Regions from separate parts of the Cytobacillus sp. FSL R7-0696 genome, predicted to be linked through region 1. Evidence: riboswitches for the same ligand, from Rfam matches in the RefSeq annotation. Region 1 holds a riboswitch; each other region holds the start of a gene.
The links. A riboswitch is a leader RNA that binds a small molecule or an ion and turns the genes downstream of it on or off. The one in region 1 is predicted to bind cobalamin.

Region 1 (3,213 bases):
GAAGTTATTATGATGACTGGAGATAACCAGTTAACCGCACAAGCTATTGCTAAAGAAGTAGGTATATCAAAAGTCATTGCAGAAGTCTTACCAGAAACGAAGGCAGAAGAAGTAAGAAAGCTGCAAAGTCTAGGGAAAAAGGTAGCGATGGTAGGAGATGGTATTAACGACGCCCCAGCATTAGCAACTGCCGATATCGGCATGGCTATTGGTACAGGAACAGATATTGCCATGGAAGCAGGAGACATTACACTTATGCGTGGTGATCTAAATAGTATTGCCGATGCAATCATGATGAGTAAAAAAACCATTCGTAATATTAAACAGAATCTTTTTTGGGCGTTTGGTTATAATACAATCGGTATTCCTATTGCAGCTGCGGGTTTCTTAGCACCATGGTTAGCAGGTGCTGCGATGGCGTTTAGCTCTGTGTCCGTTGTATTAAATGCACTTCGTTTGCAACGTGTAAGATAAAGATGACAAGTTACGTATGAATTTCTATAAAACATTCTATCAAAAAACTGATTGAGAAAAACAAGCTAATTAAATAGTTAGTTTGTTTTTCTCTTTTTATAGAAGGTATGTAGGAGATGGATAAAAAAATTTGTCCCTTGAGGTAAATTATTTTCTTTTTAATATGGCATATACTTATATAGATTTTTTGACCCACAACTTTACCACCATTGAATTTATTTCAATACTTCTGCGATTTTTTAATTTATTTACCAAAAAACTATTACTTTTCTGGTTTAAGCTTACTCGTTTGAAGGTAAAAAAGTAGAGTTGGTCAGCTTGAACAATTTTTAATGGATTTCAAGACTTTTTTACACAAATAAGAAATGCTATTATTTATTATGGTCTCAAATTTACCGCTAAAAGAACGAAACGTATATTTTAAATTTAGATAAAAGAAATAAATTGTATTCTATGAAATGATGTGATATGATTACTCATACAATCTCAGATACAATATATAGTTATTTTTTTACTTCTCGACAACTACATATAGTAATTGGTTGAAGGAGTCCAAATGGACTTAAAATGGGAATCCGGATAAGCCGGAGCTGTACCCGCAACTGTAAGTGTGACGAAAAGAGGAAACCACTGTTCTTTTGAAAGAATGGGAAGGCTCTTAGTAGATTGATACACAAGCCAGGATACCTGCCTTCTTAATCATAAGTTTCAATTCTTCGGGGCTTGAGAAGATGAAACGACAGTTGATGAAAAGAGTGTTATTGTACACTTGTATTTATACTGTCGTTTGATCCGCTCAAGGTGTAACTGGGGCGGTTTTTTTTATGCCTAAATTTGATAGAAATAGTTTGAAGGAGGAAGAAATTTGAAAACAATGATTGATACGACAGTCAATTTTGAACAATTATATCAACAATTCAACAACTTACCAATTAGTGCGTTAGAAAAGCGTGCGGAACAATTAAATCACTTAGAGTTAGATAGTTTCTATGATCAGTTAATACTAGAATGTCTTTCTTACATAAATGTTAATGAACCTGATTGGACATATGTGGCTGCCCATTTATATTTAAAGAAGATTTATCAACAAGCAGCGGAGAACCGAGGGTACAGTGGCCAGGCCTATGGTGATTTTCATACTTTAATTCAACAATTAAGTGATCTTGAGATTTATAGTCCTATTTTATTATCTAGTTATACAAAAGAAGAAATTGATGAATTAGGCAAAGAAATTGTCCCTGAAAGAGATCAGCTCTTTACTTATCTCGGGATTAAAATGCTTACCGATCGTTATGTAGCAAAAGATCGCCAAAAGAGAATTTTTGAGTTGCCTCAAGAACGCTGGATGGTTATTGCAATGATTCTTATGCATCAAGAAGAAAAAAATCGGTTGCAATTAGTAAAAGAAGCTTACTGGGCAATGAGTAACTTATTTATGACTGTAGCTACACCAACTTTATCCAATGCAGGTAAGAACTGGGGACAACTATCTAGCTGCTTTATCGAAACAGTTGATGATAGTCTAGATTCGATTTATGACAGTAATACAGACATTGCTGCACTATCTAAAAATGGTGGTGGAATCGGCGTTTATTTAGGTAAGATTCGTAGTAGAGGCAGTATGATTAAAGGATTCAAAGGCGCTTCATCTGGTGTGCTTCCATGGATGAAACAGCTAAATAATACAGCTGTAAGTGTCGATCAACTTGGACAAAGGCAAGGAGCAATTAGCGTTTATCTAGACGTTTGGCACAAGGATATCTTTTCTTTCCTTGATGCAAAGTTAAATAATGGTGATGAAAGATTACGTACACATGATTTATTTACCGGTGTTTGTCTACCTGATTTATTCATGGAAAAAGTAGAAGAGCGTAGTAACTGGTATTTATTTGACCCACATGAAGTTCGACAAAAAATGGGCTTCTCATTAGAAGATTATTATGATGAAGAAGTTGGTGCAGGTACTTTTAGAATGAAATATCTAGAATGCGTCAATAATGAAGAGCTATCGAAGAAGGAAATTCCTGCTATCGATATTATGAAGTCTATCATGCGCAGTCAATTAGAAACGGGAACACCATTTATGTTCTATCGGGATGAAGTGAACCGTATGAATGCAAACGCACATGCTGGCATGATCTATTGCACAAATCTTTGTACTGAAATCGTTCAAAATCAAAGTGTAACAACAAGAGTAGAAGAGTATACAAAAGATGGTAAAATTGTCATCGAGAAAACACCTGGTGATTTCGTCGTATGTAACCTGTCTTCTATTAACCTTGCCAAAGCAGTGAATGAAGCAGTCATAGAACGATTGATTCCTATTCAAGTAAGAATGCTAGACAATGTAATTGATATTAATAAAATCCCTGTTATCCAAGGGCAGTTAACGAATAAAAAATATCGCGCGATCGGCTTAGGTACTTTCGGCTGGCATCATTTATTAGCTACTAATAAGGTCGTTTGGGAAAGCCCTGAATCATTAGAATTTGCAGACCGACTTTACGAGAAGATTGCTTACTTAACGATTGAAAGTTCTATGAATCTAGCTGAGGAAAAGGGAGCCTACCCAGCATTCAATGGTTCAGATTGGCATACAGGTGCCTATTTCGAAAAAAGAGATTACCTGAATGGTGATAGCGAACTTGATTGGCAAGGACTAATGGAAAAAGTGAAAGCAAAAGGAATTAGAAACGGCTATTTACAAGCGATAGCACCTAATGCGTCAACTGCATTAAT
Region 2 (3,213 bases), 2.5 Mb from region 1:
GCTATTGGCAATGAGCATCGCAGACCCAATGATAAAGAAAGGAAGGATGATTTGAACATAGTCCCAACCTCTCATCGATACGCTTCCTAACAACCACCCAATAATCTGTCTCAGTTCATCCCCCGTTAAAGCAATCATTAAGGAAATAAATGCACCTAGAAAAGAACTGAAGATAATACCGGTTAAAATGATTGTCTCTACTCTCATGCCACGATCAATTTGTCGCGCAAAGAAAAGGACAACAATTATCGTTAGAAAAGCTGTTGTAATACTAAATAACGGTAAAGTAAAGGTGCCTACAAACGGAATGGATAAACCGAGAAAGATCGTTAATACAGCACCAACAGAAGCTCCTGAAGACACCCCCAATGTATAAGGGTCGGCTAAAGGGTTCCTTAATAAACCTTGAAAGGCAGCACCTGCAATTGCAAGTGATGCCCCGACAAAGCCCGCCAATACTACTCTAGGCAAGCGAATATTCATAACAATATTACTATGCATTGGATTAACATCATTACTTATCGGTAAACGTAAGATTTCCGCTCCAATGATATTGAATATATCTAACGGTAGCACTGAAACAGTGCCTATAGAAATCCCCATCATCATTGCTACACATAAGAAAACGAACGCACAGAGATAAGCAACACCTCTATTATTTAAATACTTCTGGGTAAATCGCTTTTGCAAGCTCCTCTACTCCTTCTACAAGTCTAGGACCTGTACGAGTTACCTTATCAGAGTGCACATCATAGACTTGCTTCTCTTTAACGGCTGTTACATCTTGCCAACCTTCTCGACTTAAAAGGGTTTCTACCGCATTTTCCGTATAATACCCGTATGTAGTGATAATCACATCAGGATTCTTTTCGATGACAGCTTCCTCGTCAATTTGTGGCCAACCTTCTTCTTCAATTACATTTTCCGCTTGGATCAAATTGAGCATATCATCTATAAATGTTTTTTGACCGGCAGTATATAAAGAAGGAGCTGCAGAGATTTCAACAAAGACAGATTTTTTCTCTTCAACAGACTTTGCTTTTTCTTCGATTTCTGCCAAACGGGTTTTCATTCCCTCAACTGTTTGACTTGCTTCTTCTGTTGCTCCTGTTGCTTTACCAATCATTTCAATGGAGTCATATACTTCTTTAAAATTCTGTGCATCATTGACAATAAGAACAGGAATACCAGCATCTCTTAATTGATCTAAGCCTTCAGTACTATTATGCGCTCCTGAATTATGTGCTAATACAACATCTGGATTTAAAGCAATAATTGCTTCTACATTAAATTCTTGTCCACCGATCTTTTCAATATCAGCCACTTCTTCTGGATAATTATCAAAATCAGATACACCGACTACCTTCTCACCTAACCCTAATTCGAAAGCGATTTCAGTATTACTCGGGATTAACGAAACAATCGCTTCTGGTTCCTCTTCAATCACCACTTCTTGATCCGCAGCATCCGTTAATGTTACAGGAAAAGCGCTAGTTTCAGTACTCTCTTCAACCTTCTCTTCTCCATCTTTCTTCGGCTCAGCTGTGTCATTCCCACATCCAGCAAGAATACCTGCTGATAGTAAAATCGAGACTAAAAATAAATACCATTTCTTCATGATTGACCCTCCTTAAAATATAAAACATCCCCAGTAGTAGGAGATGTTTGGAAGGAATAATCACGACAAAGAAGCCTTACCAAACACCCCCTATCCTCGTAGGTTACAGTGTTTATGGAAGATAGGCAGGTTTCCTGGCTTATGGTTTATAATCAAAGGCTCCTCCTATAGAACCTATATAGCAGTTGTCTTTGTTTATTAACCAGTTACAGTGGCGGGACCGCATTGGTTTTACACCAATTTCCCCTATTAAGTCAAAAATTGACACCTATTTCCTTAAATCTACAATTTTCTGTCGATTTTATTATACCTTATCATATTTTGTGGTGCATTATTATTTTTATGAATCAGTTACTTGCCATTCTTTCAGTTTTTTATCAAAAACCAATCTCGCGTCTGGCGTGGCTTCCTTCCTCATTGCTTCGAACTCATCATACATATCATCCATATTAGCGAAATCTCCAACTGTCCAGAGCGGTATATTAATTTTTGTACGTGTCTGCTCACTCTGTTCAAAAGAAATCACCAGGCCTTCCTTCATTAAATTTCTTAATGCCCTTAACGCGCCTTCTGGAACTTGTGGATATGTTTTTTTCTTTTTTAGGCCTAATAAAGATTTTTCTACTTTTAAATGCTCCATCTTCATAGCAGCAACGTCGCCAAGCATTTTGTAAAAGTCCTGCCAGTCTCGGTAATAGACCTTATTTAACCAACCATCATCATGCGCTAAATAACAATAACGATTGCTTAAATGGTTATAGAAAGGTTTCTTTAAATGCTCCTTTACATGACTAAGATATAGGAGCTCAGCAATTGCTTGAGCGGGCAATTCATTTAACGATTCTTCCTCCTCGAAATCTATCCAGCAAAAATCACCATAACTATAAACATCTTCGTTTATGAGTGCTGGCAGGTCTTCATGAGCCACCCAATCAAACATGGTATGTACATTCAGTTCCCCATTATCATACTGGTGCTTCACTAATAGAAGATGCCCAGTCCTGTTCTGTAATGATTGCATAAACTCAGAAAATTCAATTCCATAAGAAATAACGGACTGGTCCTTTTCGTTTAATAAGATATAGATGAGATCTCGAACACTATGATTTTTCTTTCGCAATTTAGAAACCTCCGAACTGAAAATAGAAAGACGAAGAGCAAATTCAATAGTACCACCTTAGTTATTACCCTCATACCACACACTATTTCGTTTTACTGCAATAATTTATACTAACTACATGTCAATCATAAACAACCGATACAATGCTTCATTTCATCCATTTCATTTTAGCAAAGATAAGGAAATACGATTATTAAAAAAACATTACAAAATAACTATTTCAATTCCTGAATTTTGTTCATACCCTAAAAAAGCCTTTTTGTATCAAACCAATGATAACATTCCACTTCTAACACATACTATGAAAATAACTAATGGATTAGCATACAATCTTAACTTTTAAACCATATATTACTTTAAAAAAATCATGATTTTCCCAGTTAAAGAATGGTAAGATAAGCATGTAATCTCCGTTTACAATTTAAGGGATATCCTCGGTTGAAAGGACTTGAGCTTTATGATTCAGACGATGACA
Region 3 (3,213 bases), 380 kb from region 1:
TGCCTTCTGATAATAAGCTTTGCGCCATCGGTAAACCCATATTCCCTAAACCAATAAAACCGATTTTCTCACCCATCATTTAAGCTCCCTTCATTTCAGTAATTTTGGTTGATCAATAAGTATTTGTGCTAATTGCCTTTTTTTCAATAACAGATTGCTGTAGAGTGGGATTTGGTAATTTTCAATGTTTGCGAATGCAACGAATCGTTCTTTTTCATCAAGTATCGCTGCTGAAATCAGGCTAATCGTTTGTTGTTTCAAATATTGAAAGCATTGTTCGCATATAATATCAGTCGCTAAATCTTTCCACTTTTGATTTTGTTTTCGATGTTGCAGTTTTGATGTCCGCATATAAGTCGATTCCATTGTGTATAGTTCTGTGATGATATTAGCTAAAAGACGTGCATACTGCTGTTCCCTATTTATATCAATCTTTGCATTTGAAACCGCTTCCAAAGACAGCGATAACAGTTCTTTTCCTAACTCAATAAATTGGCTGTTTCTATCTTGGTGTAATGGTGTAGGGGTATTGATTGTGATATCTTTAGATGAGTGTTTGTGAAGTAAGTTTTTTGCTATGGTTAAGCGATTGATTTCGTTTGTTCCTTCAAAGATACGACTGATTCGAGCATCCCTATATAGTCGCTCAACATCGTAATCTCTCATATAACCGTATCCACCGTGAATTTGAACGGCCTCATCTGTTACATGCCCAAGCATTTCAGAGCATCGTACTTTGTTTATGGCACATTCCATTGCGAATGCTTTTAAAGAGGTGATTCCTTCATCTGTTGGAGCTTGATCAATCATATCTGCTGTGCGATAAGCGGCACTTTCACTTGCATAAATAGATGTCACCATTTCAGCTAATTTTTCTTGTATCAACGTAAATTCAACCAGCGCTCTATCAAATTGTTGTCTCTCTTTCGCATAGCTAAGAGAAAAGTTGAAGGCTTGTTTAGCTGTGCCAATATTCGAGAAAGCTAGCTTCAATCTAGCAAGATTTAATATATTCATGGCAACTTGATGACCTTTTCCTTTTTCTCCTAGTATATTAGCGGATGGCACAACGACATCTTCCAATATAAGAGTAGCTGTTGATGATCCATGAATACCCATCTTTTCTTCTTCTGCACCAATAGATACGCCTGCTATGTCTTTTTCAACAATAAAAGCAGTCATCCCGTCATTTGTTTGGCAAAATACAACAAACACATTTGCTATGTGAGCATTGGTAATCCATTGTTTTTCCCCATTTATTATCCAACTATCACTCTTGCTGTTGTAAATAGCTCTTGTTTTCGGTGAAAGTGCGTCCGATCCAGCTCCTGCTTCCGTTAAGGCATAAGCACCAATCCAATCCCCGGAGATGAGTTGTGGTAAATACTTTTGTTTTTGTGCTTCTGAACCAAAATAAACATACGGTAATGTGCCAACACCTACATGAATATTATACGAAACACTAAAAGCCCCACCGTATCCTATCTTTTCAGCTATAAGCCCGGATAATTTTTTACCAAGTGCAAACCCGCCATAATCCTCAGGTACATCAATAGCTAGTAGACCTAGTTCCCCTGATTTTTGAAACAGATTCTTAGCCACTTCATAGTTCTTTTTTTCTAATGAATCTATTTGGGGCAACACTTCATTCTTAATAAATAATTCTGCCGTTTGTGCAATGAGTTGTTCCTCTTCAAGAAAATCTTCAGGAGAAAAAATATCTCCCTTTTCTTCTAGCGTTTTTTTTAGCTTCGCCATCGTGCACTCCCTTTACATCTTTCCATCTCCTTTGATTGAGCGCTTGCTCAAATCAGTAGCAAGAAGCAAACCACCTTCAAAAAAAAACAACTCCTGTTAAAAGAAGTTGTTAAGTAACGAGTGGACAAACAAATAAACATGTGTTGAGTAATATACATGTTCTTCTATCCGCACTTAACACCCCCTATCCGCGTAGGTAATGATGTTGGCTAAAACAGGCAGGTCTCCTGGCTTATGGTCGTGGCGGATTTGTTCCTTCCCTATTCAATAATGAATAAGTGGTTATGTACAATCCGCTCGCAAATACAGTTGCGGGACAGCACCGGAGTCTAACCGGTTTCCCTTTTAAGCTTGATGAACAAGCACCTGTTTATTTAGCTTATTTAGTTTCACACTAACAATATATCAATTTTTCGGAAAATTTACAATTTATTTTTTAGAATATGTATTCTCAGCTTAAAATGATGAAAAAGTTAGGCTCTTTATCATTTTTCTTCCAACCACAATATAAGCTAGAGTCATTGATTAAATCCACTCCTACAACCCGAGTAGAAGAAAGCCTAATTCTTCATTTTGACCGATCGTTTGATGTAACATGAAAGGTTTATATAAATTTACCACCAAAAAGAGAAACACGCCTCCTAGATTGCAGTGGCGTGTTTTTCAAGTTTACTTAAATAAGTTAAGAAGTTTCTCGAAGAATCCTACTTTATCTTTTGTTTCTTTTACATCTTCTTTGTTATCTTTAATTTTAATCTTATCTGTTTGGATGACAAATTGGACTAGTTCCAACTTTTCATTATTTTTATCTGATACAAAAGAAATTGGCTCATAATCAGATTTATCATATTGCGATATCATTTCATCCACTTCTTTTGTCACCTCATCAGGAATGTCTTTAGTTGCATCATGTAATTGTCCAGTTCCATTATGAAGCGAGCCAGCTCCTTTGGTTAGTTGCTCAGCTCCAGATAGAGAACCGCTAATTCCTTCATGGATGTCACTATATGATGTACTTAATTCAGAAACACCGCCTGTATAAGCAAGTAACCCTTGGTGGAATTGATTATAGTTAGATACCATTTCTTCAACACCAGATGTCAATTGTTTTAACCCTTCATCAATGTCAATTTGAAGAATAGATTCGTCTATATTAGATGATATTGCACGAAGGTTACCTGCTGCTTCTCTCATTGATTGACTAAAGGTTGATAGCGGTTCAACCATGTCTGTAAGGTTATCTTTGGCTAGTAGTAGAACTTCTTGAGCAGCTTTTGTCCCTCTATAGGTTTCTACCAATTGATCAATTACCTCTTTATCCGCATTACTTTCATATAATTTATTTATCTCTTTATCTGAAATTTGGTTATCTGGTATCTGCTCCAGAGCACGATTGATTTGTGTTTTTACCTCATTATAATTAACAACTACTTGGTCTACATCATTTGCTGCTTG
Region 4 (3,213 bases), 3.0 Mb from region 1:
CAATCTTCCTACCAATGTTCCTATAATAAATATGCCAGTAACTAAGCCAGCTTGGCTGGCGGTTGCATGATGTGCTTCAACGGCATACACGGCAATCGTAACCATTAATAAATAAAACACTAATGTTAGAAAAAAGTTTACGGAAGAAACGGTGATAAAGTCCTTGGTCCATAATTTTTCTTTTGTTGAACTCATTTTCTTTTTCTTCCTCCTTACAAATTGCTTTTAATAATATCAAAAATACGAATACATTCTTCTTGTTCTTCAGGTGTGATTCCCTCTAATATTTCCATTTCGAACTGATCAATCGGAATGCGGATTTTTTTGTATATGTGCTCACCTTCGTTCGTTATTTTCATTTTCTTTTCACGTTTATCCATGCTTGGGATTTTTTCTACATATCCATATTCCTCAAGCTGATTTATTGTCCTCGTGACTGTTGGCTTTTCAACACCTTGATACGCAGCAATCTCTACTAAAGTTGTTGGACCAAAATGGTAGAGATAATAAAGGATTGTCCACTGTGCCCGTTGTAATTGATGTTTCGTTAATAAGCTGTTCAGTCTATTCTCAAAAGGGCGATAAAGCATCATAAAGTGATGAAAGAACCTTTGGCTAGCAATAATAATATTCACCTCATTTAAAATAGTTATCAATGGTAACTAATATACTATAACAAAAAGCCGTCTTGTCTGTCTATGGGCGATAGCTTTTTTTCTGTAAAATGGTAAATGTTATGTTAAAATTGTATTTCTTTTAAGATATGTTTGTAGGCGACATTTAAATTGTTATAATAAAAAGTGTTAATTTTAAAGTGAAAAGTAGTGCGATTAAGAAAATAATTGTCAATTTTCTAAAATATTGATATATTTAAATAGAACAACTTAATATTTTCAAAAATAGGTGTAAATAGAATGCTAGCTTGTCTATTTACTTAAAAGGGAAGTACGGTTGGATTCCGTCGCTGTCCCGCAACTGTATTTGCGAGTGATATGAAAGATACCACTGTTTCCTAAAATTGGAGATGGGAAGGTTTCGTATCATGTTGACCATAAGCCAGGAGACCTGCCTGTTTAGTGTAAACATCAATTCCTACGTGGATATAGGAGGTGTTAAGTACGGGTAATGAATACATGCCAAAGTCGCATGTTTATTTTAGTATTCGTTTGAACTTAACAACTTCTTTCTAGAAGTTGTTTTTTTAATGGATTGATATGGTAAAAAGGTGAGCAAGAACGGAGGAAAAAGCTTTGTTTGGAACCGTTCCTTATTATGTGAACATAATGAAATCAACGATCATGATGAACAGCTATTCTGCTGAGAGTTATAGTTTAAGAAAAGTATTAGATCAGTATAAAGAAGACATCCGAACACTCTCTGTAGAAGAAGAGAAGATCCAAATATATTTAAGGAATGCTGAAAGGGCTTACAGCATTGTCAGGCATGATGTAATTGGATGGGAGGAAAATGATTGTGAGCATGGAGGAGAAGTATATACCAGGGTTAGAGGGAATCATAGCTTCTGAGACCGGCATCTCATTTTTAGATACTGTTCATGGAGAGATTGTCATAAAAGGTTATGACTTAATTCAACTTTCAAAAACGAAAAGCTATTTAGATATTATCCATTTACTTCTAGAAGATCAATTACCAACAGACGAGGAAAAAACTTCATTAGCTAATACGTTAAAGTCCTATTATGAAATACCGACGGCCGTCATGGAGGTTTTTACTCATTTGCCAAAAGGAACACATCCAATGGATGGGCTCCGCACTGGCATCTCGAGCTTGGCTGGATATGATACGACCTTAGAAGATAGGTCGAAGCAAGCAAATAAAGAAAGAGCTTATCGCCTACTTGGAGGAGTTCCGACAATTGTAGCTAACAGTTATCGTATATTACAAGGTCTGGAGAGAATTGAACCGGATAAATCCCTATCGTATAGTGCCAACTTTTTCTATATGTTAACTGGTAGAGTACCTTCCGATTTAGAAGAAAGAGTATTTGACCAGTCATTACTTTTATATAGTGAACATGAAATGCCAAACTCAACATTTACAGCAAGAGTAATTGCTTCTACACAATCCGATCTATTTGGAGCGTTAACGGGTGCAGTTGCAAGTTTAAAAGGTAGCTTGCATGGCGGTGCGAATGAAGCGGTTATGTACATGTTGAATGAAGCGGAAAGTGTCGCTGGCTTGGAAGGCCTCTTCTATAAAAAACTATTTAAAAAAGAAAAGATTATGGGCTTTGGTCATAGAGTTTATATGAAAAAAATGGACCCAAGAGCATTAATGATGAAGGAAGCTCTACAGGAGTTATCCATACAACATGGAGATGATTCGTTGCTTCGAAAATGTGAAGCAGGAGAAAGAATCATGGAGCTAGAGAAAGGGCTATACCCTAATTTAGATTATTATGCCGCACCGGTTTATGGCATGTTAGGGATTCCTATCCCACTTTACACACCGATTTTCTTTAGTGCAAGAACGGTTGGTTTATGTGCCCATGTCATTGAACAGCATGAAAACAATCGCTTATTTAGACCGCGGGTCATTTATTCAGGTGCACGCCATACCTTACCAAATTGAGGAGGAGTACGAGTAAATGCTGAAAACGAATGAAAAGGTTGAAACCGATGCTATTTTAACGAAAATTGCTGATTATGTATTGGATTATGAAATAACAAGTGAAGAGGCTTATCGCACAGCACATTATATCTTGCTCGATACAATTGGTTGTGGAATATTAGCGCTTGATTATCCTGAATGTACCAAACTACTTGGTCCTGTTGTGCCAGGAACGGTTGTACCTAATGGAACAAGAGTCCCTGGTACATCATTTGAATTAGATCCTATTAGAGGTGCATTTAATATTGGCTGTATGATTCGCTGGCTGGATTACAATGATACATGGTTAGCTGCTGAATGGGGGCATCCTTCTGACAACCTTGGTGGCATTTTGGCAGTTGCAGATTATTTAAGTAGGCAACGTCTTTCAGTGGGTAAAGAGCCAGTTAAAATGATTGAAGTCCTGGAAATGATGATCAAGGCTCATGAAATTCAAGGAATATTAGCGCTAGATAATAGTTTAAATCGCGTGGGTTTAGATCATGTACTGTTTGTTAAAGTGGCAACAACTGCTGTTACGGCAAAGATGCTTGGTGCAACAAAAGAAGAAGTGATTCATGCACTATCACTTGCATGGGTGGA

Region 2: it holds a riboswitch for cobalamin, as region 1 does, so the genes downstream of both, MKX29_RS06380 (ABC transporter substrate-binding protein) here and MKX29_RS19035 (ribonucleoside-diphosphate reductase subunit alpha) in region 1, are expected to answer to the same signal.
Region 3: it holds a riboswitch for cobalamin, as region 1 does, so the genes downstream of both, MKX29_RS20770 (acyl-CoA dehydrogenase family protein) here and MKX29_RS19035 (ribonucleoside-diphosphate reductase subunit alpha) in region 1, are expected to answer to the same signal.
Region 4: it holds a riboswitch for cobalamin, as region 1 does, so the genes downstream of both, MKX29_RS03345 (hypothetical protein) here and MKX29_RS19035 (ribonucleoside-diphosphate reductase subunit alpha) in region 1, are expected to answer to the same signal.

Annotation. Positions count from the first base shown of each region.
Region 1 is NZ_JBBOWA010000001.1:3,682,773-3,685,985, forward strand. It holds gene MKX29_RS19030 (heavy metal translocating P-type ATPase) at 1-474, shown strand, start outside; cobalamin riboswitch at 1,006-1,183, shown strand; gene MKX29_RS19035 (ribonucleoside-diphosphate reductase subunit alpha) at 1,349-3,213, shown strand, end outside.
Region 2 is NZ_JBBOWA010000001.1:1,211,363-1,214,575, forward strand. It holds gene MKX29_RS06375 (FecCD family ABC transporter permease) at 1-690, opposite strand, end outside; gene MKX29_RS06380 (ABC transporter substrate-binding protein) at 656-1,618, opposite strand; cobalamin riboswitch at 1,726-1,905, opposite strand; gene MKX29_RS06385 (hypothetical protein) at 1,959-2,738, opposite strand; gene mgtE (magnesium transporter) at 3,196-3,213, shown strand, end outside.
Region 3 is NZ_JBBOWA010000001.1:4,061,060-4,064,272, reverse strand. It holds gene MKX29_RS20775 (NAD(P)-dependent oxidoreductase) at 1-76, opposite strand, end outside; gene MKX29_RS20770 (acyl-CoA dehydrogenase family protein) at 91-1,758, opposite strand; cobalamin riboswitch at 1,959-2,143, opposite strand; gene MKX29_RS20765 (YhgE/Pip domain-containing protein) at 2,428-3,213, opposite strand, start outside.
Region 4 is NZ_JBBOWA010000001.1:644,080-647,292, reverse strand. It holds gene MKX29_RS03355 (MFS transporter) at 1-195, opposite strand, end outside; gene MKX29_RS03350 (MarR family winged helix-turn-helix transcriptional regulator) at 213-656, opposite strand; cobalamin riboswitch at 885-1,087, shown strand; gene MKX29_RS03345 (hypothetical protein) at 1,251-1,526, shown strand; gene mmgD (citrate synthase) at 1,471-2,592, shown strand; gene prpD (2-methylcitrate dehydratase) at 2,609-3,213, shown strand, end outside.